Regions from separate parts of the Geobacillus sp. TFV-3 genome, predicted to be linked through region 2. Evidence: riboswitches for the same ligand, from Rfam matches in the RefSeq annotation. Region 2 holds a riboswitch; each other region holds the start of a gene.
The links. Region 2 has a riboswitch for S-adenosylmethionine ahead of BJQ97_RS10640 (hypothetical protein). Riboswitches for the same ligand answer to the same signal wherever they lie in the genome.
Positions count from the first base shown of each region.

Region 1: it holds a riboswitch for S-adenosylmethionine, as region 2 does, so the genes downstream of both, metK (methionine adenosyltransferase) here and BJQ97_RS10640 (hypothetical protein) in region 2, are expected to answer to the same signal.
Region 3: it holds a riboswitch for S-adenosylmethionine, as region 2 does, so the genes downstream of both, BJQ97_RS13480 (bifunctional homocysteine S-methyltransferase/methylenetetrahydrofolate reductase) here and BJQ97_RS10640 (hypothetical protein) in region 2, are expected to answer to the same signal.

Region 1 covers NZ_MPSP01000001.1:682,606-690,006, reverse strand. The annotation lists gene BJQ97_RS03515 (MDR family MFS transporter) at 1-167, opposite strand, end outside; gene BJQ97_RS03510 (hypothetical protein) at 380-544, opposite strand; gene BJQ97_RS03505 (YtzC family protein) at 563-826, opposite strand; gene BJQ97_RS03500 (hypothetical protein) at 888-1,100, opposite strand; gene mnmM (tRNA 5-(aminomethyl)-2-thiouridylate-methyltransferase MnmM) at 1,115-1,702, shown strand; gene BJQ97_RS03490 (tetraprenyl-beta-curcumene synthase family protein) at 1,750-2,859, opposite strand; gene BJQ97_RS03485 (gamma carbonic anhydrase) at 3,199-3,747, shown strand; gene metK (methionine adenosyltransferase) at 3,775-4,986, opposite strand; SAM riboswitch class I at 5,116-5,230, opposite strand; gene pckA (phosphoenolpyruvate carboxykinase (ATP)) at 5,714-7,300, shown strand.
Region 2 covers NZ_MPSP01000001.1:2,107,898-2,115,298, forward strand. The annotation lists gene hutU (urocanate hydratase) at 1-136, opposite strand, end outside; gene BJQ97_RS10615 (helix-turn-helix domain-containing protein) at 362-1,846, opposite strand; gene hutG (formimidoylglutamase) at 1,851-2,819, opposite strand; gene BJQ97_RS10625 (PaaI family thioesterase) at 2,961-3,377, shown strand; gene BJQ97_RS10630 (PaaI family thioesterase) at 3,514-3,996, opposite strand; gene BJQ97_RS10635 (VOC family protein) at 4,118-4,501, opposite strand; gene BJQ97_RS10640 (hypothetical protein) at 4,521-4,853, opposite strand; SAM riboswitch class I at 4,924-5,028, opposite strand; gene opp4A (oligopeptide ABC transporter substrate-binding protein) at 5,087-6,865, opposite strand; gene BJQ97_RS10650 (ABC transporter permease) at 6,881-7,401, opposite strand, start outside.
Region 3 covers NZ_MPSP01000001.1:2,667,383-2,674,783, forward strand. The annotation lists gene BJQ97_RS13460 (ABC transporter permease) at 1-620, opposite strand, end outside; gene BJQ97_RS13465 (ABC transporter permease) at 617-1,426, opposite strand; gene BJQ97_RS13470 (ABC transporter ATP-binding protein) at 1,423-2,484, opposite strand; gene BJQ97_RS13475 (zinc ribbon domain-containing protein) at 2,774-3,157, shown strand; SAM riboswitch class I at 3,274-3,376, shown strand; gene BJQ97_RS13480 (bifunctional homocysteine S-methyltransferase/methylenetetrahydrofolate reductase) at 3,446-5,296, shown strand; gene metH (methionine synthase) at 5,289-7,401, shown strand, end outside.

The DNA of each region.
Region 1 (7,401 bases), 1.4 Mb from region 2:
CTGCCGATGACGCTTCCCCCAGAGTTGAGCATGAGCACGACCCCAGCGACCGCGAGCGGCTGGCCAAGCTGTTCGTGCAAATAGATCGTGTTTAGCGGCCATAGAAACGACGCCCCTGTCACATTGAGCGCCATGCCGACAAGCAGCCACCAAAGAGCGCGGGGCATCGGTCATCATCCTTTTCCAGCTTTTATTTTGAATTCCGAAATAATTGTAGGGGAAAACAGGAAAAAATGCAATCAAAAAGGCGGAGCATTCCGATGCGTCCGCCACTTTTTTTGCCAAACGAACTCCCCCGCTGAAACAATGGCTTTTGAAGAGGGGCACCTGCGCGAAAAGAAGAACGAGACGGAGCGGCATCCGCCCCTTTGGCTTGTCGTCACCCGTTCCGCTGCTTGGAGCGGATCGGTTGGCCGCCCGTTTCCTCGTATTGCTTTTTCGCCAGCTTCACCGGGTCAAAATCTTGACCAAGCTCAAGATCGTTATTGTTTTGGCCGTTGCGTGTTTTTTGTTCTGGATTCGTTTGTTTCAAGCGTCGCTTCATGTCGAGTTCCTCCTCGTTTCAGCGGTCAAGCAAAATCATGTCGTTTTGCAATTGCTCAAGCTGGAGCCGCATCCGATGCAGCTGCTCGCGCTGCTGGGCGTTGCAGCTTCGCGCCAAGTGCGCCAAATCGATGACCGTCTGCTCGAGCATCTGCTGGGCGTTCGTGTATTCGGTGATGTTGTAATGCTCCTGCTTTTGCGCTTCCGTATATTGCTCTTTCGCGTAGCGAATCACATCTTCACACCGCTGCAAAAATTCCTCAACGGATTGTCTTGTCGCCATGCGCTCACCTCGTTTCGTGATATTCCCTCATGTTTACTATGCGCCGCATAGGGCGGCCGTATCACGCCAATGATTGGCAGCGGTCGATTTTCCATGAAGTTTTTGTTACAATGCCGAAGGGAGGATCTTCGTTGAGCTCGATCACGACGATGTCGGTCAGTTCAAGGTTTTCTGTCGCGCCGACGCAGAGGATGGAGCGGCTGGAGGGAAAAAACGGCGGCATCCGATATCTTTGGCGCAGCGCCTGCCAACATAAACGATGAAACGATCGCAAGGAGGGGTCAACCGATGGCTTTGATGAACATTTTGCCGTTCGCCCGCTTTTTGCTTGATCAAGCGGTCAACGAAGGCGACATCGCCGTCGACGCGACCGTCGGCAACGGATACGACACCGTGTATTTGGCCGAACGCGTCGGGGATTTCGGCCATGTGTTCGGCTTTGACATTCAGCCTGAGGCCATCACCGCCGCTTCCGCCCGCCTCGCGGAACATCGGCTATGCGGGCGGGCGACGTTGTTCGAGCGAAGCCATAGCGAAATGCTTGAGGCGCTTCCTGCCGATGTACACGGGCGCATCGCCGGCGCCGTGTTCAACCTCGGCTATTTGCCGGGCGGCAATAAGCAAATCGTCACCAAGCCGGAATCGACGATCGAAGCGGTCGATCAACTGCTTTCCGTCATGAAGCCGGGCGGCGTCATCGTTCTTGTCGTGTACCACGGCCATCCGGAAGGAAAGCGCGAACGCGACGCGCTCCTGGATTACGTCCGCTCTCTTGATCAACGGCGCGTCCACGCCCTGAAATACGAATTCATCAATCGGCAAAACGACCCGCCGTTTTTGCTCGCGCTCGAAACTCGGGCGGATCAGGGCGCCTGAATCGGTCGGATCTCACCCCTTTTGCCAATAAAAGCAAACGGCCGCCCTCATGAAAAGGACAGCCGTTTTTGCCGCTCCTGCCAAAAGCGGTATGCTTTTCCGTTCCAATAGAAAAACTGCGACGCCGCCCCGCCGGCGCGGACGAGCCGTCGCGCCAGCCGGCGCAGACCGCGCTGCTTTTTCACCTTGGCATCCGACAAATACAACCCAAGAAGCCCTCGGTGAATGAGGCGGTGAAACTCGCCGTGCGGCAGCGCCCCGACATGGCGGTCGGCCTCTTCGATGAAATGGCAAAGCCGCTCAAGCATCACCGTTTCATTCGGATAGTAAAAGCAAAAGTTTAAGTCGCCGCCGTCCCGGTCTTCCTCCTGATCGATCAAATAGTCGAGCAAAATGTGCAGCCCTTGAATGTATGGAAAATAGCCGTTGCGCACTTGTCTTGCCATCTCCGGCGGCAGCGATTCGCCAAACGCATAGGCGACGAGGCAGAAAATGCCGAGCGTCGAACCGGAGCAGGCGGAAAATTCATACCATTCCATCGGCGGCAAGGCGTCTTTGTATTGCGCGAACCATTTCTCCAGCCGCGGCACCCGCTCGCTCGCTTCGACATGTTTATGCACTTGCAAGTCGCAATAATATCCGGCCAATTCATGCAAAAATGGGGCAATCGTCTCATAATGGCGCACCGTCTCGAGCACCTTTTGGCACGTGCGGACGAGCGCCGGCAAATAGCCGCCGTCCTCCTGTTCGCGGCGATGGCGGTAATAGTTCGACGGCTCCGCGCCGATCGTCAAAGCGTCGGGCATCGAATCATGCAAAGCGCGAAAGTCAAGCGGATCAAGCGAGGTGCTGCGGTCGCACAAATTATCCAAATAATCGCTGATCGTCTGGTAAGCAACGATAAAGCGGATGCAATCCTCCATGTTTTCTCCAGCTAAGAGCGCCAAAATAGAGCCGCCTTCGCAATGGAACGTTTTCGACGCGATGCTCGCGAGCGCTTGGCGCCGCAATTCCGGATCGGGAATGCGCTCGGCTTGGCGCCGCCAATAGGCAAGCTCGCGGTGGACAAGCGGAAGCACGTCACGATACACCATTTTCATCAAGGCGATGGGGTTTTTCGGAATGTTCAATCGGCTCACCTCAGGTGCAAACACCATGGTCTCGTCTCCTAGCATTTCCATCTTATCGGCAACCAAAATCGTTTCGCGTCTGAACAGCCTGCGATCTCGTCTTCCAGTATTGCCATCAATGCGGCCGGGGCAAACCATAAAAGGGTTGGGCCATGGAATGAAAAAGCCGCTCAACAACGGTTCTTCCCACGTTGAGAAGCTTTGTGAAATCGGATTTTCTTCCCCTATCCCAACCACTCATCGGGCGAAAAGAAACGTTTTTCACCCATCCCGATTAGGCGCGCTCGCTTTCGTTGGCGATTTGGACGCAACGTTGTACAATACATGGTGAACGATCGATTTTGCAACAGAAAGGAACGAACGCCCATGATTTACCCATACAAAGGCAAAACGCCGCAAATTGCCGCCTCCGCCTTTATCGCCGACTATGTGACGATCACCGGCGATGTCGTGATCGGCGAAGAGACGAGCATTTGGTTCAACACCGTCATTCGCGGCGACGTGGCGCCGACCATCATCGGCAACCGGGTCAATATTCAAGATAACTCAATTTTGCATCAAAGTCCAAACAATCCGCTTATCATTGAAGACGGCGTGACGGTCGGCCATCAAGTCATTTTGCACAGCGCCATCGTGCGCCAAAACTCGCTGATCGGCATGGGCTCGATCATTTTGGACCGCGCGGAAATCGGGGAAGGCGCGTTTATCGGCGCCGGCAGTTTAGTGCCGCCGGGCAAAAAAATTCCGCCCAACACGCTCGCCCTCGGCCGGCCGGCGAAAGTCGTCCGCGAGCTGACGGACGACGACATCCGTGAAATGGAGCGCATCCGCCGCGAATATGTCGAGAAAGGGCAGTATTACAAAGCGCTGCAGCAACAGCGGACATCGTGCGCCAACAAAAAAGAGCTGCCGTGATCAGGTTAGGCAGCTCTTTTTCTTTCATCACTTATCCGCCAACGCCAGCGCTTGTTCTTTCAACAAGGCGGCTTTGTCGGTGCGCTCCCACGGCAGGTCGATGTCCGTACGCCCAAAATGGCCGTAAGCGGCCGTCTGTTTGTAAATCGGGCGGCGCAAGTCGAGCATTTTGATGATGCCCGCCGGGCGGAGATCGAAGTTGTTGCGCACGACTTCAACCAAAATGTCTTCCGACACTTTGCCCGTGCCGAACGTATCGATCGAAATCGAGACCGGGCGGGCAACGCCAATCGCGTAGGCGAGCTGCACTTCGCATTTATCGGCCAATCCTGCCGCAACGATGTTTTTCGCGACATAGCGGGCCGCATACGCCGCCGAACGGTCGACTTTCGTCGGATCTTTGCCCGAGAACGCGCCGCCGCCGTGGCGGGCGTAGCCGCCGTACGTATCGACAATGATTTTCCGCCCCGTCAATCCGGCATCCCCTTGCGGACCGCCGATGACAAACCGCCCTGTCGGGTTGATGAAATAGTTCGTGTTCTCATCCAGCAGTTCCGCCGGCACGACCGGCTTGATGACATGCTCCTTAATGTCGCGTTGGATTTGATCCTGCGTAATTTCCGGATGGTGCTGCGCGGAAACGACGATCGTATCGACGCGCACCGGTTTGCCGTTTTCATCGTATTCAATCGTCACTTGCGTTTTCCCGTCCGGCCGCAAGTACGGCAGGACGTCCGTTTTGCGCACTTCCGCCAAGCGGCGCGCCAAGCGGTGCGCAAGCGAAATCGGCAACGGCATCAATTCTTCCGTCTCATTGCAGGCAAAACCAAACATGAGCCCTTGGTCGCCGGCGCCGATCGCTTCAATTTCCTCGTCAGTCATTTGGCCTTCACGCGCCTCGAGCGCTCGGTCAACCCCCATCGCAATGTCCGGCGATTGTTCGTCAATCGACGTCAACACCGCGCACGTATCGGCGTCAAACCCGTATTTGGCGCGCGTGTAGCCGATCTCCCGGACCGTATCGCGGACGATGCGCGGAATGTCCACGTACGTTGATGTCGTGATTTCCCCGCTGACGAGCACAAGTCCCGTCGTGACGCTCGTTTCGCAGGCGACGCGGGCGTTCGGGTCTTTTTCCAAAATGGCATCCAAAATCGCATCAGAAATTTGGTCGCAAATTTTATCCGGATGTCCTTCCGTCACAGACTCTGAAGTAAACAAGCGGCGTTTGGCTGACATTCGGTTTGTTTCCTCCTCTTGGCATAATGTGGCGACACGGAACTCATTTCCCTTTTTCCCTTCGCAATATAAAAAACCTTTCCTGTAACGGCTGAGGAAAGGTCATGGCAATCGTATTGCTTCCTTTCACTCTTATCGTTCAAGGACTGCGCCTTGCCACAGGTTAGCACCATTTCACACATGTAAAGTTGTGACGGTTGCTGGGTTTCATCGGGCCTGTCCCTCCACCGGCTCGGGATAAGAGTATCCGTTCAATGACTTATCATATCGCAATGGAATCGGCAAAGTCAACTATCAAAATTCATTTTTTATCATTTCCAGCCGCGAAAATTCTTTCCTCTAAAAGGCTGGTGAAGAAACCACTGTTCTTCTCCAATCAGTGGTTCTCCGTGAAAATGAAGGACCGGCTTTGCAGGATTTCTCAATTTGAAAAACATCGCTGGAGAGCGGCATTTTCAGTTAAATCACCAGTCCTCTAAAAGGCTGGTGATTTAGTGAAAAGTCGCGGAAAACGGACTCCCTTCTCAAATTGAGAAGTCCTGTAAAATCAACGCTTCTCTTTCATCCGAAAGCAACGGGTTCGGCGAAATCGGTCGTTTTTCACCATCCCTCTAAGGAAATGGGGAAAAATAAAGTTTGAAAAACCCACACAATTAGTATGGACTATTAATAAAAATGTGTTATACTATTTTCAAGAGTGATTATAAAAAGAAGGCAGGTTTTGAATATGGGGATCGCAAACATGACAAATAAGCTTGATGTATTGCTGCAAAAACCGTACGTTCGCCATCAACTGTCCGTCGCCGAGCTCGTCGAGAAAGTGCTGCAGCGGAATGAAGGACGGCTGACCCACACCGGGGCGGTCGCGGTGACAACCGGCAAGTACACCGGACGGTCGCCGAAAGACAAATACATCGTCGAAGAACCATCAACGAAGCAAACGATCGACTGGGGAGCGGTCAACCAACCGATGTCTCCGGAGACGTTTGATAAACTGTACGACAAAGTGCTCGATTATTTAATGAAGAAAGATGAGCTGTTCGTGTTTAAAGGCTTTGCCGGCGCCGATCCGAAATATCGGCTGCCGATTCAAGTCGTCAACGAATTCGCTTGGCACAACTTGTTCGTCCATCAGCTGTTCATCCGCCCGAGCGCCGAGGAGCTCGCCGCGCATGAGCCGCAATTTACGGTCATTTGCGCGCCGAACTTTAAAGCCGACCCGAATGTGGACGGCACGCGCTCGGAAGCGTTCATCATCATCTCGTTTGAACGGCGCACCGTGTTGATCGGCGGCACCGAATATGCCGGAGAAATGAAAAAATCGATTTTCTCGGTGATGAACTATTTGCTGCCGGAACAAGGCATCCTGCCGATGCACTGCTCGGCCAACGTCGGCCAGGAAGGCGACGTCGCCCTCTTTTTCGGCTTGTCGGGAACGGGAAAAACGACGCTTTCGACCGACCCGAACCGCCGCTTGATCGGCGATGACGAACACGGCTGGTCAAGCCGAGGCATTTTCAACATCGAAGGCGGCTGCTATGCAAAATGCATCCATCTATCGCGTGAAAAAGAGCCGCAAATTTTTGACGCCATCGGCTTCGGCGCGGTGCTCGAAAACGTCATCCTCGATGACGCGACGCGCGTGCCGAATTACGACGACGGCACGCTGACGGAAAACACGCGCGCCGCCTACCCGCTTCAAGCGATCCAAAACATCATCGATCCGAGCGTCGCCGGCCATCCGTCCACGATCGTGTTTTTGACGGCCGATGCGTTCGGCGTCCTGCCGCCGATCAGCAAGCTGACGCGTGAACAGGCGATGTACCATTTCTTGAGCGGCTACACAAGCAAGCTCGCCGGCACCGAACGCGGCGTCACTGAACCGGAAGCGACGTTCTCGACATGCTTTGGCGCGCCGTTTTTGCCGCGCCCGGCCGTCGAATACGCGGAAATGCTCGGGCAAAAAATCGCCGAACACAACGTCCGCGTCTTTTTGGTCAACACCGGCTGGACCGGGGGGCCGTACGGCGTCGGCAGCCGCATGAAGCTCGCCTACACCCGCGCGATGGTGCAAGCCGCCGTCGAAGGGGAGCTCGACAACGTCGAGACGGTGCAAGACCCGATTTTCGGCCTCGCCATCCCGGCGCACGTCCCGGGCGTGCCCGATGACGTCCTTCAGCCGCAAAACACATGGGCCGACAAACAGGCGTACGAACAAAAAGCGAAAGAGCTGGCGCAAAAGTTCCGCGCCAACTTCCAAAAATTCGCCCACATCGATCCGTCCATTGAAAAACTCGGCGGACCGCTCGTTTAACAAGAACCCGGCCGGACAGGGAGCCGTTCCCTGTCCGGCCGTTTTTTCTGTTCTTTCCTTTGCTTTGGACTCCGACACTGAATCCTTTGGTGAACTACCCG
Region 2 (7,401 bases):
CGATCAACTCATCCGGCCGCTCAGCGACATCGGGATGCAAGTTGTTGTGTAACATGCGCAGCGCCGCTTCTTGAATCCATCCTTTCGCCCGCCGCTCGGTTCCCGCAAGCGGCTGGATCGTTCGTTTCTCCGTCATCGTCATCCTCTCCTTTTCTCTCTTTGCGTTTTATTGTAAAGGAAGCGGCAAAGGAGAAGATAGGCGTGCTTCTTTTAAAAACAATAAAATTTTTTCGAAATTTCTGTTTTATATTTGTTTTATATGTCCATTTTTTTCGATATAGGTTCATTTCTTTTGAAACACGCGCCGAAGTCAGCCGCGCCCGCTGTCTGGCAAGGTGCGCTTTTTCACAAACAAAACCGCCTACCGAGGCGATGACGGTTTCGGCCGTTGTTCATCGCGGTAGGCGGTCGGCGTTTGGTTCATTTCTGCTTTAAAGACGCGGGTCAAATAATGGGCGGTGCGAAACCCGGTTTGTTCGGCGATTTCTTTGATCGGCAAGTCTGTCTGCCGAAGCAGCCGCTTCGCTTCCTCAAGCCGCCGGTTTGTCAGCCACTCGCGAAACGTCACCCCCCGCTTTTTCGACAACAAATGGCTGAAATATGCGGGGCTGCGCCCGGCGGCGGCGGCGGCTCGCTCAAGCGTCAACGACGGATCGCGAAAATGCGCCTCCATATAACGGAGGCCGCGCTCCACGGCGTCGACGCGCGCGTTTTCCTCGGCCCGTTTCGCCTCATGGAACAGTCTGTATAAAAATAAAATCAATTCTTGAACGATGCGATACAAAACACGGTTGTACAAAATTTCTTGAAAGATGCGCATATATTCCCGCTCAGTCCCGCCGCGGTCAAGGCCATACGTTTTCATAAATCGGCGGATTTGCGCCAAAATGCTTGTCAGCCGCGTCCGCACCATTTCCGGGCTCGGAAACGGCGGGGACCAATGCCAAAACTCGCGCTGCAGCCATCGCTTCACTCCTTCGTGGTCGAACCGCTCCAACATCTCGATCCATTGCCGCTGCTCCTCGGGCGTCAAAAACGGATCGAGCTCGCGCCACTGTTCGTATTCCGAAGCGGGAGCGATCACTTGCCGGTAGCCGATGAAAAACGTCGTCTCCAGCAACCGGCGGGCCGCTTGGTATTGCGCACGCACCGTTTGCTTGGCATTAGGCGGCATCGCGACCACCGCGAGCGGCTCATGATGTTCTTCCTCCCAATCGCGCAGCAGCTTCCATGCCTCTTCTTTCCCGTCGCCCGGCAAATCGGGAAGCAGGCAAACTGCCATCTGGGTGAGCGGCAATATCCGCGTCTGTCCGCGAAACGGATAGTTCGTTAAAAAGCGGATCACTTCTTGAGACAAGGCAGGCTGTTCCGCTTGCACGAGCCATACATGAGCGGAGGACGCGGAAGGAAAATCGCAAAATAATGAGCGGTAGTCGCCGTGATGGCCGTCAAAACCCGCTGGCAGGCTCGAGCGGCTGTTTGAGGAAAGCGAAGTCGCCGTCCTCAGCGCTTGCTTTAGCTTCGCCGGCTCGAGCGGCTTGACGAGCAAATCAACGCATTGCCAGTCGATGGCTTGTTTCGCCCGCGCAAACGTCGCCTCGGCCGTTGCGGCAATGACGCGTTGGCAAAACAAGCGGACGTGGGATGTCGCCTTCGGCCATCGTTCATACGGAATCATATCCAGTTCGACGTATAACAGTTCCGGCGCCTCCCGCTCAAGAAGCGCCATCATCTCCTCCACATTGGCCGCCGTGTACACATGCTCGATTGGCAGCGAATACGCGGAAACGAGCCAGCGGATCGCCTCCCGTTCCTTGTCGTCCCGTTCGGCAATAACCAATTTCACGTTCTCACCGCCTTGGCTGTAAGCGTTGGAAATGAAGGATCGTCTCCATGCAAAAGGCAGCGGCTAACGCCACCGTTTTCCCGCCTTCATCCAAGAGCGGGTTGACTTCGCAAAGGTCAACGCTGACGGTGTTCGGATGGGAGACGATCCGGCGGATGAGGGCGCGCGCCAAAGATGGAGCGAGTCCAAACGGCGACGGCGCGCTCACTCCCGGCGCAGCCGCGGCGCTGATGGCGTCCATGCAAATGGTGAACATCACGGCATCGTGATGAGCGGCAAACTCCTCGATTTGTGCATAGGCGGCCTCAATCGGCCCTGCGGTCAGCTCGTCTTCCATCATGTACCGGCAACCGTACTTCTCGGCCGCCGCAAACAGCGCCGCTGTGTTGCCGAGCCGTTGAATGCCAAGGCAGAAGTAGCTGGCTCGGCCGTCTTGATCCAATATTTGCCGAAACATCGTTCCCGATGTCGGACCGTCATCGTATGGACGCAAATCGAAATGGGCGTCAATGTTGATGATGCCAATGCTTGCCTTGGGCCCGAGCGCTTCGCGAACGCCTAAGTAATGGCCGTACGCCGTCTCATGGCCGCCGCCGATCACAATAGGCGCAATGCCGCTTCGCAACAGGCGGGCGACCATCGTTCCAAGTTCCGCCTGGCTTTGTTCGAGTTGTTCATCAACGCAAACGACATCGCCTGCGTCATAGACGACCACCCCTTCCGGAAGATGCCAAGGCAGCCGCGCCAGTGCCGCTTTAATGGCGGCCGGCGCCTCTTTCGCTCCTTGACGGCCTTGGTTGCGGCGCACTCCTTCGTCGCACGCAAATCCAATGAATGCGGCGGCGCGCTCCAATGATTCGAATCGATTCGTTAAATCAAGCAGGCGAATGCGCTGATGAAGGCGAAACGCCCGCTCATCGCTCACGCTGTCAATCCGCCCCGTCCAACGGAAGGCGTCTGGCGGTTGATACATGAGACCATCTCCTTTCCATCATCAGCTTCTTGTTTCTTTCGCTGCCGCTTTGCCGTTCTCCTCCTCACGGACGTGAAAAGAGGAAATCGCCGCCGTTTGGCGAATAAAAAAACATGATTGACAACAGAAAGGGTGTTCCAGATGAAGCCAATGACCAACTTGCACGATGTCATCGCCGGTCAAAGCGCGCCGCCGCCGTGCGACAAGTCGCTTGGCGTCCGCTTGACGGAAGCCCGAGACGGCTGTGCGAAAGGCGTATGGACGATCAGCGAATCGCTGCTCAACGGCAACGGGGTGATTATGGGCGGATTTGTCGGAGCGGCGGCGGACATTCTCATGGCTTATGCGGTGACGACCTTGCTTCGCGATGACCAAATGCACGCCTCCATTAACTTGCAGACGACGTTTCACCGCCCGGTGGCGGCTGGAGAAGCCGAAATCGAGGCTAGGGTGGAAAAGTTCGGGAAAACCGTCGCTTATGTGACCGCCATCGTGCGGCAAAACGGCAAAGACGTGGCGAGCGCGACATCATCGGTGCTGATTATGGATAAACCGTGAAAAAAGCGCTTTTATCCATGGACCAAAGGGGAATCATGCGCGGAAAGCCGATGCCAAAGCGGCCCGGGCGCAACGAGCGAAGCACCGGAGAAAACGCTGTCAAAAACAGCCTCTCTCCGGCGCTTTTCGCTGCTTGTTAGGTGCGGACAAACGTTTTCGGCATGACGACGGCCACGACTTGGCCGCGAGCGCACAGTTCGCCGTTGGCGAACACTTCCGTATCAACTTTCCATTTTTTTGGATGAATTTCTGTCACCGTCCCGACGGCGACAAGGGGCACCCCGTGCGGCGTCGGTTTGACGAAATCAACGTGAAGCGACGCCGTGACAAAGCGCGGCGGCGTTTCCCCACTGCCTGGTTCATGGCCGTTTTTCCGATGCAACGCCAGCGCCGCTGATCCTGTCCCATGACAGTCAATAAGCGAGGCGATCAGCCCGCCGTACACAAACCCAGGAATCGCTGTATGCTCCGGGCGCGGCGTATACACCGTCACCGTCTTGTCCCCTTGCCATCCGGTGCGGAAATGGTGGCCGTGTTCATTCAGCCGCCCGCAGCCATAGCACCAGGCAAATTCATCCGGATAGTCGTCTTGAATGGCGTGAATAACTTGCGGCTCCATCTCATTTTCCTCCTCTCTCTTTTTACTATACGTGGTGCGCCTCCCATTTTCCTGCTTCTTTGGCCAAACAGCGCTGAAACGGACAAAGGCGGCCCATGCGGCCGCCTTCTCCTTGCCGGATTTATCGTCCCGGCTCGTAAAACTCGATCCATTCCCCATCCGGGCCAAGGAAAAACAAATATTTCGCCCCGTTCGGAAGCGTCGTAATGTCGTCCCAAACAAGCGGGACACCGAGCGACTTGAGCCGTTCTTTCTCTTGCTCGATGCCTTCCACCGTAAACGCCACATGGTGCACTTTTCCTTCCGTCGGCAAGTTCGGGTTGTACCCTTCGATCAACTCAACGATGATCGAACCGTCAAGTCCTAAAAACGCCAGTTTCATCGTTCCGTTCGTATGGATCATCTCGCTTAGCAGCTCAAGGCCGACGACATTTTGATAAAACTCCTTCGATGTCTCAATGTCTTTCACTTGAATGCCGACATGCTCGAACTTTTTAACTGCCATTGCTCGCTCTCCCTTTCCATTATGGACTTGAAAACACCGACCATAAATACGGCGTCATGCGCGCAGGGAAAATCTCTTTTTTCCCGAGCTCTGTCCATATGTAGCGGTCAAGGGCGTACGGTCCGTCCGCCTTCCATTCGTCCGCCTCGCTGTTGGTCAACAAAACCGAAAAGGCTGTTCCTTGCGCTTTTCCATACAAATGAACGTATCCGTCCCCGCGGTCGACATGCACCGCCGCTTGCGGGTCAAACCGGATGAGCTCCGCCTGCACGCAGCGCATCACATGAACAGCGAACGCCGCGGCCGGCAAGTGCGACACCATGCAGGCGCGGAGAGAATAAAGTTCCGCCACCGTTTCTCTCACCTCCCATCAATCAAAAACCCCCTGCGCCTCGGAATGATGCGAAGGGGGTCATGAGCCATTCTTATCATCCAAAGCGAAACCGCTTTGCGGGTGTTAGCACCTTGCCGGCGGCAGGTTGCTGTGGGGTCATCAAGCCCGTTCTCTCGCCCACTCTTGATAAGGCGTATGCAATTTGTCTTTTATGTGATCATACACAACCCGCGACAGCAACCATTTTTCGCTTATTCCGCCACTTCCGGCTGTTCTGATGTGACTCCGACGTCTTTCCATGTCAGCTTCGAGCTTGGATCGACCGTGAAGTTGGCGACGCGGTTGTTGACCGCGTAGAGGGCCGAACGATACAACGTTGGAATAACCGGCACTTCTTCGTTCATCAACTTTTGCCACTCACTATAAATTTTCCGGCGGTATTCTTTGTCAAATGCCTGCTCGGAATGGCCTTTTTCAAGCAGTTCATCGTTTTTCTCATTCACCCAGCGCGAGTAGTTGAACATGACGTTGCGGCCGTACAATCCGTACGGGTCGACGTCTGTTCCCGTCCCCCACGCGGCGGCGTACACATCGACTTTCGGATCGTCTTTTTCAACCATGTCATAGAACGAGTTAAATTCCGCCAAGCGGCCGTCCACTAATTGGACATCCAAGCCGACATCTTTCCAGCCTTGCATATAAAACTTCGCCAACGGCTCGGCAATGTCGCCGCCGCTCATCGCCAAGAAGTTGATCGTGAACTTTTTGCCGTTCGGGTCTTCGCGCAGGCCATCGCCATCCACATCTTTATAGCCGGCCTCGTCGAGCAGCTGTTTCGCTTTTTTCGGGTTATACGTGTACCCTTTGATTGTTTTATCATGATAACCCGGGAACGACGGCGGAATGAGCGTTGTCGCCGGGAAGCGCAAGCCGTGGTACAGGCGGTCGGCCACCTCTTGGTTGTTGATGGCATATGCCATCGCTTGGCGCAGCTTTTTGTTTTGGAATTTCGGGTTGTCCATCACATTTTCTTGCTTTTTCGCATCCCAATGGCCGAGTTTAAAGCCGATGTAGTTGTAGGCCAAGTCGACTTTGCCAATAAACTGAATGTTTTTCGTTCCCTTCGCATTCGGATATTGATCCGTCGGGAATTCCGCAATGTCGATATCGCCTTTTTTCAACGCTTGCAGCACCACTTTCGGGCTGACGACTTTCAGAATGACCCCTTCCAAATTCGGCTTGCCGGCCCAGTAGTCATCGTTTCGGACGAACTCCACCGATTCGCCTGGCACGATTTTCTTCACTTTAAACGGGCCAAAGCCGATCGGATTTTTTCGGATTTTATCCGATTGCGCCAATTGTTTGATTGGCACGTCTTTCAAATAATGCTTCGGCAGCGGGTACGCCCAAATGCCGGTCAACACAGACGGGTTCGCATGCTTCCATGTGATCGTCAACGTCTTTTTGTCGACCACTTTAATGCCGGCGATTTTATTGGCTTTGCCGCTATGGTATTCGTCCATGCCGACGATGTCTTGGATGAGCGCGTCGCCGTAGCGGACACCGGTATAATCTTTATGGCCGATGACCAAATACGCATACTCCAAGTCTTCCGCCGTCACCGGCTGGCCGTCATGCCAGTTGACATTGTCCTTAATGCGAATCGTCATCGTTTTTTTGTCGTCGGACAGCTCATACGTGGCGGCGCCATCGTTCGTAATTTCATAGTCGCCGTTCGTACGGAAAAGCGACTCATCAAAAAATTGCAAAATTTCAGCATCTGGAGCTCCCGTGTAAAATGCGTAGCTGAGCGTTCCTTCAAATGGCGTGTCGGACACAAGGCCGTATTTCAACACGCCGCCATCGATGATTTTCCCGTCGTTTTTCACGGTCATCGGGAATTTGCTGATGTCTTCTTTTTGCGCAGCCGGTTTGTTTTTGTCTCCTCCTCCAGTCGTCGACGAGTTGCTCGTGCATCCGGCGAGCACGAGCAAGAGCGCGGCCAGCGCCGCCAACCACTTTTTCTTCACTGTTTTCTTCCCCCTTTATCCTAATCGTTGTCTTGCATCAGCCGCACGTTTTAACGCTTGGCCGATGAAATTTATGCACAGCATCATCACTAAAATGAGCAATGATGCAGGCAGCCATACCCACCATTTGTTTTGCAGCACGTCCGGGTTGGTCGCATAGCTGACCAACGTCCCCAAGCTCGGCGTGCTTTCCGGCAGGCCGAATCCAAGGTAAGTGAGCCCGGATTCAATGCCAATGTTGCCGGCTAAATTCAACGTCAAATTGACGATGATAATGGAGCTTAAATTCGGCAAAATTTGAAACAAAATGATTTTCCAATCCGGCGTTCCAAGCGTCTTTGAGGCGCTTACGTAATCCAACTCGCGCTCAGCGAGCGTTTTCGCACGGATGAGCCGAGCTTTGCCGGTCCATAAAAATGCACTCATAATCAAAATAAACGTCATGACGTTGTATTTCGGCACAATCGCCACAAACACGATGACCAGCATCAAAAATGGCAAGACAAGAATGAAGTCGATGATGCGCATAATGACAT
Region 3 (7,401 bases), 560 kb from region 2:
AAAAACGTCACGGCAAAATCATCGAGCGAATACGTGAGCGCCATGAAAAAGCCCGCCCATATGCTCGGCGCCAAAAACGGCAGCACCACGCCCGACAGCACTTGCCAAGGCCCCGCCCCTAAATCGCGCGCCGCATCGATCAACGTCGGGCTCATTTCCTCCAGTTTAGGGAGCACCATCAATACAACAATCGGCACGCTAAAAGCGATATGGGACAACAGCACAGATGTAAACCCTAGTTGAATGCCAGCGATCGTAAACAACAGCAAAAACGAAGCGCCGATGATGACGTCCGGGCTGACGATCAGCACGTTGTTGAGGGCGAGAAGGGCGTTTTTCGCCCGCTGCCGCTTGACATAGTAAATCGCCAATGCCCCCATGACTCCTAAAATCGTGGCGATCGCCGCGGACAATAAGGCGATGACAATCGTATTCAGCACGATCATCAACAATCGATCGTCCGACAATACATCCCGATACCATTTCAAGGTGAACGATTGAAAATCGTGCATCGCCCCGCCGCTGTTGAACGAATAATACATCAAATAGACAATCGGCGTATACATCACGGCAAACACGACCAAAAGATACACGCGCCCCCACCAATGTGTCCGTTTCATCGGCTTCCCTCTTTCCTTCCAGTTCCTGTCAAGACGACAATGACGGCCATCGCCGCCATTAAGACAACGGCGATCGTCGCCCCCATCCCCCAATCTTGTGTGACAAGGAAGTGCTGCTCGATGGCGGTGCCGAGCGTAATGACGCGGTTGCCCGCGACAAGACGCGTAATCATAAACAACGACAGCGCTGGGATGAATACCGCTTGGCAGCCGGCCTTCACCCCGCCAAGCGTGAGCGGGAAGACGACGCGGCGAAACGTCGTCCACGCCGAAGCGCCTAAATCTCGGGCTGCATCAATGAGCGACGGCGGCAATTCTTCCAGAGCATTAAAAATCGGCAGCACCATAAACGGAATAAAAATGTACACCGATACAAACACAAAGCTGAAATCGGTAAACAACAGCTGCCGTGCGCCGATGCCAAGCGTCTGCAACAGGGCGTTGGCCAAACCGTACGTGCCGAACAGCCCTAAAAACGCATACACCTTCAGCAGCAAATTCACCCACATCGGCAAGATGAGCAGCAACAGCCATAACTGCTTGTGCTTCGTTTTTGTCAGCCAATAGGCAGTCGGATAGCCAATCAACAGCGACACAAGGGTAATCAAAAACGCGTACCAAAACGAATACGCCATCATTTTTACATAAATGGGCGTCATCACTTTTTCATAATTGGCCAATGTCCAATGTCCATCTATATCCAAAAACGATTCGTATAATAAAAAGACGATTGGAGCGATGACAAACAATACCAACCAAATGCCATAAGGAACTAAATACCAGTTCCGCCACGTCCGCTCCATCATTCGCTCCCGTCCTCCCTTTCGGCCCGCATGACGTGAATCGCTTCCGGTTCAAAACGAAGGCCGACCGTTTCCCCGACTTCCGCCTTTTTCGTCGAATGGACAAGCCATTCATTCCCGTTTTCATCGTAGCCGCAAATTTCATAATGGACGCCGCGGAATAAGAGCGAATCGACACGAATAACGATCTGGCCGGCTTCCGGCGCTGCGAGTTCCAAATCTTCCGGGCGGATGACGACGTCGACCGGTTCATTCGGGGCAAAGCCGCGGTCGACGCAAACGAAGCGCTGGCCGGCAAACTCGACAAGAAAATCTTCGATCATGCGCCCTGGTAGAATGTTCGATTCCCCGATAAAATCGGCGACAAACCGGTTCACTGGCTCATCGTAAATTTCTTTTGGGGTTCCAAACTGCTGAATTTTCCCTTTATTTAGAACAAAAATGTAATCAGACATCGCCAGCGCTTCTTCTTGATCATGCGTGACGAAAATAAACGTGATCCCCAACCGGCGCTGCAGTTCACGAAGTTCGTACTGCATTTCCGTCCGCAGCTTCAAATCCAACGCCGACAGCGGCTCATCCAGAAGCAGCACTTCCGGCTCATTCACAATCGCCCGGGCAATCGCGACGCGCTGCCGCTGGCCGCCGGACATCTCTTGAATGCGGCGGCGCTCATATCCTTCCAAGTTGACAAACTGGAGCGCTTCGCTCACTTTGCGGTGAATGTCTGCTTCTTTCATTTTTTTCACGCGCAAGCCAAAGGCGACGTTTTCAAATACGTCAAGATGCGGAAACAAGGCGTAATCTTGAAAAACAGTATTGACTTGCCGCTTGTTCGGCGGGACGTTCTGAATCGGCTTCCCATGGAAATAAATCGTTCCTTGCGTTGGCTCGATAAACCCCGCAATCAGCCGCAAAATCGTCGTCTTCCCGCACCCCGACGGCCCAAGCAGCGTATAAAACTTTCCGCGCTCAATCGCAAAGCTGACATCATCCAATACAGTCATGCCGTCATATTCCTTCGTCACTCGCTCGAAGCGGATGATTTCTTCTCCGTTCACTTCCAGCCCCCCGTCTTCTTCATTTCTATCATTCCTAATTAGAACATAGGGGCAGCGAAAGTGCAACGACAAAACGATCGTTGAACCATCTTCCCGCCCATGCCAATGCTAAAAAATAAAAAAACGGCTGACCATTCGGATTGGATCAGGAAGCCGCAACATTTTCTTCGCTCAAGTCAATAGATCGAAAACACCCTTTTCTCCCGAGCTGGACTAACAGTTGAGGATAGTAAAAACCAGTTTTTTCTATTATAATGGAGTTACGATATATTGGTTAGGAGGAATAAACTTGAAAAGCATCAAACCCGGCCGCGGCCCGTCGATGCAAGGATTGATTGGAAGCATCGCCGCTGTGTTGTTCGGCATCTTTTGGATGGTGATGGCATTCTCCATCACCGCTGATTCGCCGTTTCCCGCCGCCCGCTTTTTTCCGTTTTTCGGCCTTGTCGTCATCGCCATCGGCGTGTTTCAAGGGATTTATCATTACAAAAACGCGACGGGAAAACAGCGCATGTCCTTGTTGGACATTGTCGACAGCGAGGAAGAGCCCGACCCGCTGAACGTCCGATTCGGAAGCCATAAACAGCCAAACAAGCATTGTCCTCATTGCGGCGGGCATGTGCGGCACGATTTCCAATTTTGCCCCCGATGTGGGAAAGCGCTTCTCCCTTGATTCGGGAAATTCTTTTTTTTGAAATTTCCTTGCTTCACCGTATTGAATAATTTCGAAAAATACATTAAATTATATAGTAATCATCAAAACGTCACCGCACAAATTTCATACCGGCATTCTTATCAAGAGAGGGGGAGGGACTGGCCCGGTGAACCCTCAGCAACCTGGCCCGCGGCCAAGGTGCTAAATCCAGACAGGCGGAAGCCTGGAAGATAAGAAGAAGCGAATGAAAAGTCTTCTTCTTAGAAGGCTTTTTTCTTTTACTACGGAGAAACGGGGGAATGGAACGTGGGATTGCTGGATGAGTTGAAAAAACGCATTCTCATCGCTGACGGAGCGATGGGGACGCTTCTATATTCGCACGGCATCGACCGTTGTTTTGAAGAATTGAATCTATCCAATCCAGATGAAATCGTTCATATTCACGAGGCGTATATCGCCGCGGGCGCCGATGTCATTCAGACGAATACATACGGCGCCAACTATGTGAAACTCGCCCGCTACGGCTTGCAAGACGATGTGCCGGCGATCAATCGCGCCGCTGTTAGGCTGGCGAAACAAGCAACCAACGGGAGAGCATACGTGCTCGGGACGATCGGAGGGCTGCGAACGTTAAACAAAAGCGTCGTCACGCTCGAAGAAGTGAAGCGGACATTTCGCGAGCAGCTGTTTGTGTTGCTAGCGGAAGGGGTTGATGGCGTACTGCTCGAGACGTATTACGATTTGGAAGAGTTGGAGACAGTGCTTGCCATCGCCCGCAAAGAGACTGACTTGCCGCTTATCGCTCACGTCTCGCTTCATGAAGTCGGCGTCTTGCAAGATGGCACGCCGCTCGCGGACGCCCTTGCCCGCCTAGAGGCGCTCGGGGCCGATGTCGTCGGGCTCAACTGCCGGCTGGGGCCGTACTATATGCTTCAGTCGCTCGAGGAAGTGCCGCTGCCAAAGCAGGCGTTTTTGTCGGCCTACCCGAACGCCAGCCTTCCAGATTACCGCGACGGCCGGCTTGTCTATGAGACGAACGCTGAATATTTCGAGGAAACGGCCAAAGCGTTCCGCGACCAAGGGGTGCGCTTGATCGGCGGGTGCTGCGGCACGACGCCGAAACATATTGAAGCGATGGCAAAAGCGCTCTCCGACCGAACGCCGGTGACGGAAAAAACGGTGAAACGGCGCGCCATCTCTGTATCTGTTTCCGCTGACATCCCGTCAGCGGCCACGCCTCTTCCCGAGCTCGCCCGCACGCGCCGCTCGGTCATTGTGGAGCTGGATCCGCCGAAAAAATTGGGGATTGACAAGTTTCTTGCCGGGGCGAAGGCGCTCCATGACGCCGGCATCGACGCGCTGACGTTGGCTGACAACTCGCTCGCCACGCCGCGCATCAGCAACGCCGCTGTCGCCACGATCATCAAGGAGCGGCTCGGCGTCCGCCCGCTTGTGCATATTACATGCCGCGATCGCAATTTGATCGGCTTGCAGTCGCATTTGATGGGCTTGCATACGCTCGGCATCACCGACGTGCTCGCCATTACCGGCGATCCGTCGAAAATCGGCGACTTCCCGGGAGCGACGTCGGTGTATGATGTCTCCTCGTTCGATTTGATCCGCTTGATCCGCCAGTTTAACGAAGGGATGGCATACTCGGGCAAACCGCTTGGGCAAAAAACGAATTTCTCGATCGGCGCGGCGTTCAATCCGAACGTTCGCCATTTGGATAAAGCGGTCGAGCGGATGGAGAAAAAAATTCAGTGCGGCGCTCACTATTTCTTGACCCAACCCGTTTACTCGGAAGAAAAAATCGTACAAATATACGAGGCGACGAAACACCTTGACACGCCGATTTACATCGGCATTATGCCGCTTGTGAGCGCGCGCAACGCCGAGTTTTTGCATCATGAAGTGCCGGGGATCACCCTTTCCGATGAAATTCGCGCCCGCATGGCCGCCTGCGGCGGCGACCCGGTGCAAGCAGCGCGCGAAGGGATCGCCATCGCAAAATCGCTCATTGACGCTACGTTCGATTTGTTTAACGGCATTTATTTGATCACGCCGTTTTTGCGCTATGACATGACGGTCGAGCTTGTCCGCTACATTCACGAAAAAGAAGCGGCCGCGAAAGAAAGGAAGGTTGTTCATGGCTAAGGTCACCTTAGAACAGCAGCTGAAGAAAAAAATTCTTGTCATCGACGGCGCCATGGGCACGATGATCCAAAACGCGAATTTATCGGCCGCCGACTTTGGCGGCGAGGCGTATGAAGGATGCAATGAATATTTGACATTGACCGCCCCGCATGTCATCCGCGGCATCCATGAAGCGTACTTGGACGCCGGCGCTGATATCATTGAAACGAACACGTTCGGGGCGACACGCATCGTGCTGGATGAATACGGCCTAGGTCATTTAGCGCTTGAGCTGAACATCGAAGCGGCCAAGCTCGCCAAGCAAGCAGCGGAATCGTTTTCGACGCTGGACTGGCCGCGCTTTGTCGCTGGTTCGATGGGCCCGACGACGAAAACGTTGTCGGTCACAGGCGGGGCGACGTTTGATGAGCTTGTCGCCGCCTACGAAGAACAGGCGCGTGGGCTGTTGTTGGGCGGCGTCGACCTTCTTCTGCTCGAGACGTGCCAAGATACACTCAATGTCAAAGCCGGTTTTCTCGGCATTTCCAAAGCGTTTGAGACAGTCGGCCGCCGCGTGCCGCTCATGATTTCCGGCACGATCGAACCGATGGGCACGACGCTTGCCGGGCAGGCGATCGATGCATTTTTCATCTCGGTGCGCCATATGAAGCCGATCGCCGTCGGCTTAAACTGCGCGACCGGCCCGGAGTTTATGACCGACCATTTGCGCACGCTCGCCTCGCTTGCAGATACGGCGGTCAGCTGTTACCCGAACGCCGGTCTGCCGGATGAGGAAGGCCGCTACCATGAAACGCCGGACATGCTGGCGGAGAAAATCCGCCGCTTTGCCGAAAAGGGATGGATCAACATCGTCGGCGGGTGCTGCGGCACGACGCCCGACCATATTCGCGCCATTGCCGAAGCGGTGCGTGATCTTCCACCGCGGGCAATCCCGTCTTCGTTTGATGTGCACGCCGTCTCGGGCATCGATGCGCTCATTTATGATGAAACGATGCGCCCGCTCTTCGTCGGCGAGCGGACAAACGTCATCGGCTCACGGAAATTCAAGCGCCTCATCGCCGAAGGCAAGTACGAAGAAGCGGCGGAAATCGCCCGCGCCCAAGTGAAAAACGGCGCCCATGTCATCGACATTTGCTTGGCCGACCCGGACCGCGACGAACTCTATGACATGGAACAGTTCGTCCGCGAAGTCGTGAAAAAAGTGAAAGTGCCGCTCGTCATCGACTCGACCGACGAGCGCGTCATTGAACGCGCCCTCACCTACTCGCAAGGGAAAGCGATCATCAATTCGATCAACTTGGAAGATGGTGAGGAGCGGTTTGCGAAAGTCGTTCCTCTCTTGCACCAATACGGCGCCGCCGTCGTCGTCGGCACGATCGATGAACAAGGGATGGCCGTCACCGCGGAGCGGAAACTTGAGATCGCCTTGCGTTCGTATGACTTGCTGGTGAACCGCTACGGCGTCCCAGCTCGCGACATCATTTTCGACCCGCTCGTCTTCCCGGTCGGCACTGGCGATGAGCAATACATCGGCGCGGCGAAAGAAACGATCGAAGGCATCCGCCTCATTAAAGAGCAGCTGCCCGAGTGCTTGACGATGCTCGGCATCAGCAACGTCTCGTTCGGCTTGCCGCCGGCCGGACGCGAGGTGCTCAACTCCGTCTTTTTATACTATTGCACGCAAGCCGGGCTCGATTACGCCATCGTCAACACCGAGAAACTGGAGCGTTTTGCCTCGATTCCGGAAGAGGAAGTGCGAATGGCTGAGGCGCTTCTTTTTGACACAAACGACGAAACATTAAACGCCTTTATCGAATTTTACCGAAGCAAAATCACCACCGCCAAACCGTCGCAGACGAACTTGAGCTTGGAAGAGCGGCTCGCCCGCTACGTCATTGAAGGGTCGAAAGACGGGCTCATTCCTGATTTGGAGAAGGCGCTTGAGACCTACTCCGATCCGCTGTCGATCATCAACGGCCCGCTTATGGCCGGCATGGATGAAGTCGGGCGGCTGTTCAACAACAACCAGCTCATCGTCGCCGAAGTGCTGCAAAGCGCGGAAGTGATGAAAGCGGCCGTCGCCTTTTTAGAGCCGTATATGGAAA